Regions from separate parts of the Pseudoalteromonas sp. ABE4_541 genome, predicted to be linked through region 2. Evidence: riboswitches for the same ligand, from Rfam matches in the RefSeq annotation. Region 2 holds a riboswitch; the other holds the start of a gene.
What was found. Region 2 has a riboswitch for lysine ahead of lysC (lysine-sensitive aspartokinase 3). Riboswitches for the same ligand answer to the same signal wherever they lie in the genome.
Positions count from the first base shown of each region.

Region 1: another riboswitch for lysine. It lies ahead of dapA (4-hydroxy-tetrahydrodipicolinate synthase); the one in region 2 lies ahead of lysC (lysine-sensitive aspartokinase 3).

Region 1 covers NZ_JBSVEM010000008.1:18,329-21,752, reverse strand. The annotation lists gene ACW689_RS09605 (response regulator) at 1-1,015, opposite strand, end outside; lysine riboswitch at 1,148-1,351, shown strand; gene dapA (4-hydroxy-tetrahydrodipicolinate synthase) at 1,465-2,349, shown strand; gene ACW689_RS09595 (2,3,4,5-tetrahydropyridine-2,6-dicarboxylate N-succinyltransferase) at 2,360-3,100, shown strand; gene ACW689_RS09590 (PLP-dependent decarboxylase) at 3,100-3,424, shown strand, end outside.
Region 2 covers NZ_JBSVEM010000004.1:58,411-61,834, forward strand. The annotation lists gene ACW689_RS05390 (DUF924 family protein) at 1-180, opposite strand, end outside; gene lysC (lysine-sensitive aspartokinase 3) at 272-1,618, opposite strand; lysine riboswitch at 1,702-1,874, opposite strand; gene nhaD (sodium:proton antiporter NhaD) at 1,995-3,242, opposite strand; gene ACW689_RS05405 (hypothetical protein) at 3,388-3,424, shown strand, end outside.

The sequences.
Region 1 (3,424 bases), on a different contig from region 2:
AAACCCATGCCAAATGCTGGTGATCACATAACACGTCCTGATCACAACCATCAGCAATGTGCAAAGTCAAAATTACGCCTTTTCTATTGGCGACAAGCTGATAAGGAGTGATCACCGTATCGATGGTTGCCGGTAAGTAGGCAATTGTTTTTTCAATTTTAATATTCTCATTCGACCATTTACTAAAATCATGCATCTCATCGATCAACACATGGAGCTGCTTGGCTGAAGCAGCAACTTGCCTGAGATACTGCTCCTTTCTATCTTGCAGATAGAGGTCTAGATAACCAAGAGTAGCTTGCAATGGCGTTCTTAATTCATGGCTGGCGCGTGCTAAAAAACGTGATTTAACATTCAGTGCCAACTGCGTTTGCTGCTTTTGCTCCTTGAGTTCATCAATCCCCTGATGCACCATAACTTCCATTGGCTTGAAGATAAATTTAACTTCAAAAATCAACAATAAAATAGCCACAACCCAAATCAATAATTCTACATAGCGTAGTACCAGTATTCGTTCATTTGCTTGCTGCTCAAATAGCTTTACTGCACCATCGAGATCCGGCAAAAGTTGCTGAGATTGGGTATACAATTTAGCCAATGCCTGAGTGTCATCATTCTGCCATGCTCTAATATCATGAATAAATTGCTTACTGCGTGAATCTAAATTAATAGGAGATGCAAAATACAATTCGGATAAAGACTGCGATGTATGAGTCGCGCTATTTTCGACCAAAAATTGATGGTTTTGTTCGAAACGTTCCGAGGCTTTTTCCAGTTGCAACCGAGCTTCATTTTTTGCCTGTAGGCTAACTTCCGGACGCGCTAAAAATTGTGCATGCAATAAGGCCTTTTGCGATAACATACGCTGCATACCCGCAATATTAATAACAACCGCATCATCTTGTTTATTAAACAATAAATACTGCATAAAGCCAGTCGCGAAAGTCACCAATAACACCAACGCGGTTACCGCCAAAATATAACGAAAGCGGATCCCTCTGGTTAGTTTAGACATAGCATCTCAATATATTTTTAGCTTTCATCAGTGTAGTTCAGTTTGCAATATTTGCACTTGACACCTAGATGGCTAAAGTGTTTCAATGCGCGCTCACCCTATTTTAGAAACCAAGCCAATTTGGCTCGGTTTAGGGCTGGAAGAGGTGCGTTATTCAGGTAATTGTGTTGAGGAGAGCAAACTCCAATGACACACAATGAGGGGAATTAACGCCGAGAAGTTAGCTGCATTTGCGTTGCACTGGCTTCGGGCGACTGGGCTGAATCCCAGCGACTGTCACCAATTGTATTGTGTTAAACACAAAACAACTCAGTTTGGTGGAGAGCTTCTGGTCTTAGAATAATAAGGCCCGTTGCCTTATCATTTTTAAGTCCATTGCTCTTCGAATTTTAACTGTTCGAAGTTTGGACACCCGCCTAAACTCCGAACAAGATATAAGTTCGGTAGAGATGAATTCACAGTTCGATTTATCCAAGTATCCATTATGGACAGCGTTAGTTACGCCCTTTGACGCGCATAACAACGTTGACTACAACACACTAAAAGCACTGGTTGCAGAGCAGCAAAGTGCCAACAATGGCCTATTAATTTTAGGTAGCACTGGTGAAGGGTTGGCCCTAGGTCAAGCCGAACAGCGTGCCATTGTTGAATTCGTTTGTGGCCTTACCCCATCAGTTCCTATCATGGTCGCCGTCGGTGGTTTTAACCTTGCAGAACAACTTGAGTGGTTGGCATTGTGTAACACCTTACCCGTTGATGCCTATTTACTTGGCTCTCCGCTTTATGCCAAACCGGGTGTGGTCGGTCAAACACAGTGGTTTGATGCATTACTTAGCGCCACTGACCGCCCTTGCATGATTTATAACGTACCGGGGCGCAGCGCAGTTGCCATCGAACCACAAGTACTTGAAAACTTACAACACCATAGCAACCTTTGGGCACTAAAAGAGGCCAGTGGCGATATTGCCTCCTTTGAAGCGTTTCGCACAGCAGCGCCGAATGTCGCTATTTTCAGCGGCGACGATGCTCTAATGCCCTACTTTGCGCAAGCGGGAGCCGCTGGTTTAGTGTCAGTGGCTGCCAATGCCTGGCCTGAGCAAACCGCCGAATTTGTGCGCCGCTCTTTGGCCGGTACATTCCCTAACATGTTTACTACATGGACGGACGCAGTGAACAGCTTATTTGCGGTCGCCAACCCGATCCCTGTCAAAGTGCTGATGCATGCGCAAGGTAAATTGGCTACGCCCAATCTGCGTCCACCTTTGACGCACCTTGAGTTGTCATGCAGCCAAGCACTGAACAACGCAAACGAATCAATTTTATCTTGGAACTAAGGCAATCATTATGAGCTGGTTAGAACTATTAAATAATTTAGAAAACGGCAGCGTGCGTGCTGCAATGCAAGACGAAAACGGCAATTGGCACGCCAATGTAGAAGTAAAACAAGGCATTTTAGAAGCGTTCAAAAACGGCAACAATACCGAATTCCCAGGTGGCTTTGTTGATAAACACAATTTGGCACCACAAGGTTTTGCCGCGGATGCGGGGGTACGTATGGTACCAGGAGGATCCAGTGTTCGTCGTGGCGCGCATGTTGCCGCTGGCACTATCATCATGCCACCCGCCTACGTCAACATTGGCGCATTTATTGACGAAGGCACGATGGTAGACAGCCATGCGTTAGTAGGCTCTTGCGCACAAGTGGGTAAAAACGTGCATTTGAGCGCGGCTGTTCAGCTAGGTGGTGTATTAGAGCCCATCGGTGCTAGCCCTGTTGTGATTGAAGACGATGCCTTTATCGGCGCCGGCTGTGTGATTGTAGAGGGAGTGGTAATTAAAAAAGGTGCGGTATTGGCACCGGGCGTACGCTTGTCGGCAACCATCCCAGTGTATGACTGCGTGAACGAGCGCATATTAGAGAAAGGCGAACCAATTCCGCAAAACGCCATTGTGATCCCGGGTTCTCGCCCTTCTTCAAGTGCCTGGGGTCGTGAGCAAAGTTTAAGCATGTCGTGTGCGCTGATCGTTAAATACCGCGATGAAAAAAGCGATGCATCATTAGAGCTAGAAGAGGTATTACGCTAATGCCCTTTTTGAGCACCGCACATCGTCAGGTGATTGAAACCATCACCCAAACCGAGCAAACACCGTTTTTTGTTTACGACTTAGACGCGCTACTAGCGCACCTTAAGCCGCTTACCGAGCAATCGGTGGTGAAGCTATGGTACGCAGTAAAAGCCAATCCACTGTCGAAAATGATACAAACGTTGGATAAGGCTGGATTTGATTTTGACGTAGCAAGTTCTGGCGAGCTAAACCAAGTGTTAGCTCAAGGTGTTTGCCCCTCGCGCGTGCTCAACACTGGACCTGCCAAGTCAAAAAGGCAGATCCAACACTTTTTGTCACAAG
Region 2 (3,424 bases):
GACTTCACACAATGCACCTATGGGCTCAGCTCGCCAATAGGCCAGCTCGCCTCGCACAGCCGCTAGATGAACATCACCAAATCTAATTTCAATTGTTCGGTCGAATTCAGCTGACTTTTTCCACCAATCTTGTTCTGTACATTCCTCAAACCAAAATTGGTAGACATCTAAAAACCCCATAATGCCCCGTGTGACATTGCGAATTAAATTGTGCTAGCAAAATAAAACAAAAGGGGCTAGCAAGCCAAGTTGCTCACGCCCCCTCTCACCCCTATGCGGCCTCTAGTAGCTTAGCATGGATTGCTTTAACAACATGATCTGAGTCCGACTGCTCAACTAAGAAACACAAGTTATGCTTACTTGCGCCATGGCATATTAATCGAATGTTGAAATCACTAAGTACTTGCATCAAATTAATTTCCTGCTGTTTCAGCTGAATTTCTGAGCCAATTAAAGCAACCAGTGTTAAGTTATTCTCCACGGTAACATGGCAGAATTCACTCAATTCATCTAAGCAGGCTTGATCAAGCTCTGGGCGAGATGCATTTTGCGCATTATCAAGTGTGATCGCCACACTGATCTCTGATGTCGTAACCAAGTCAACAGATATGTTGTAAGCGCTTAAAATAGTAAATATTCTTGCTAAAAAACCACTCGCAAGTAACATTTCGGGGCTTTTAAGCGTCAGTAGGATTTGATTTTTTCTCTGCGTGACAGCTCTTATACCCGGTTGCGCTGATTTTTCTCGTTCAATCCAAGTGCCACCTGCTTGTGGATCTCGGCTTGAACCAACAAACACCGCAATACCACTTCGACTCGCCGGAAGAATAGTCGCGGGGTGTAAAACCTTAGCGCCAAATGTTGCCATTTCTGCTGCTTCATCAAAACTTAATCGCGCAATTGGCGCGGCTTTAACACATAATCTAGGATCTGTACTGAAAATACCCACGACATCCGTCCAAATATGCACGGCTCGTGCTTCAATCGCTTCAGCCAGTAATGCTGCACTATAGTCAGAACCGCCTCGCCCTAACGTTGTGGTTTGGCCATATTGATCACTCCCAATAAAGCCTTGTGTTACAACCACCTTTTCATCAAGTAACGGTACTAAATGCTGCTTAGCTGCAATAGATGTGGCTTCTACGTCCGGTGTCGCTTTACCAAACCGGTTATCAGTTTTAAGTACTTGTCGAACGTCAAATCGCTCAGCATTAACGCCCAAATCTCTTAATACTTGGGTAAACAAATAAGATGATAAACGCTCGCCAAAGCTGAGCATTTCGTCGCATTGTTGATTGCTGAGCGCTGGCAATGCAGCCAAAGCTTTAAATTGCGTGATAGTTTCGTCAAAACCAAACTTAAGATCATGATCTAGGGTTAACTTAGCAAGAATGGCATTTTGAATTTCGAGCACTGATTGCACCAATGATAACCTTTGCTGTTCATCGGCTTTTTGTTGCGTTAACGTCACTAAATGATTAGTCACCCCTGCACTGGCGCTTACCGCAACGACTCGTACTTGACTATCATCGTGTATAATTTGTGCACAGCGGTGCATGGCGTCGTGATCAGCTACACTGGTTCCACCAAATTTTGCGACTGTGTACTGCGAATTCATGATATCTCCTTGTGATCACAAGCTGCGTGATCATAAATAAAAGGAGAACTTGGCAATGGAAATTTTCTTTGTTTGATAAGACCTTTGCCAGAAGCTCTCCACCTAAAACGGTGACAGTTCCGAGGATTCAGCCTCGTAAACCGAAAAGTCAAAGTGACGTACTAAAACTTTCCTCGGCGAATACTTCCCTCTTTAATGGTCACAGGCTATCGTCACCTACCACTAAATACCTAAGCATCGCACCTCTTCTGTCTATTTTGCCTTTAGTAACCTGAATAAAAACAAAATAAAAGCCCGCATAAGCAGCGGGCTGATAAAAAATATCTTTTAGCCGTCTAGGTGTCAAGTCTTAATTGTCGTGACACCTAAATTTACGTTAAATAAACTGGCCTGACATATAAGCTCCTGCATATCCGATGCTATATGCCACAAGCAGGTACAATGACATTCTTAAATAACTCATAAACGTCAGTGCTTTCACCTTACTCATAGCTATAATGCCTGCAGCCGAACCAATTACAAGCATTGAACCACCTACACCGGTTGCGTATGTGAACATTAGCCATTGTTGAGCTGTCATCGTGATATCCGCTTTCAACAGAGCTGCTGTTAGTGGCACGTTATCAACGGCTGCCGATAGTAAACCCATTACATAATTTGCATATTCAGGGCTCATATAAACATATAAGTCTGTGAACATAGCAAGTACACCAACTTCCTTCAGCGCACCGACTAATAGCAATACACCTACAAAGAACAATAAAGTGTCGTATTCAATCTCACGAATATAATCGATGATTTTCTTGTTCACGTCTTTTTTACGCATGAGGAACTGAGCGACTAAAAACATAAACGACAGACCGAACAAAAATGTAAGTAAAGGTGGAACTTGATATTGCACACTTAAAAATAAGGTTGCGAAGATCGTTGACATAAATATAACCGCAATTGTGATATCGGTTTTTTCTATTCGGCGCTGTGCTGTTTTATCAAACTGCAATGTTTGATTCATACCCACAGACAACATAGCCGCTAAAGCTAATACACTCACCAATGCTGGTGCAATCAGCAATAATAAATCTGGTATAGTGACTTTATCTGCTAAGAAAATCATTAAGGTGGTTACATCACCAGTTATCAACGACACGCCACCGCTGTTTACACTGAAAATTATCAAAGTGGCATATTTGATCAGCTTCTTAGGGTCGAGCTTCAATGACATCACCACCGCTAGCGAAATCAGTGTTGCTGTAATGTTATCTGAAATAGATGAAAATACAAAAGCCGAAATACCGACTAAAAACATCAACTTGCGTTCGCTAATTTGTGCTGGCATGATCCTGTGCACAATGTTTTGAATAAACCCTTTGGAATTCAAATACGCAACAAACGTCATCGCCGCCATTAAGAACAACCATAAAGTGGCTATTTCAAGGATATTATGATCAAGCTGATGTTGAACAGTTTCTGGGCTTTGCCCATGAATAGGAGAGATAAAAGCGATAATCCAACACAAAGTACCAAAAAAAAGGGTAGTTTTGGCCTTGTTTACATGGATGATATCCTCTATAACGATAAGCACGAACGCAATCGCTATCAGGGTTAGGATAATAGGCGTAACCATTTGCGTAAACAACCTGTAAATAAAGTATTATAATCGAACGTAACGTAAGTCGGCGCGAAGTCTAGCACTTACAACATGTATGCGCTATGGCTACAAACAAATTAATTACCCTGCATGTCATAAAATTGATACAAACTGGAAAGCTATGATCCCAGCAAAAAAAGTATTAAATACGCTCAACG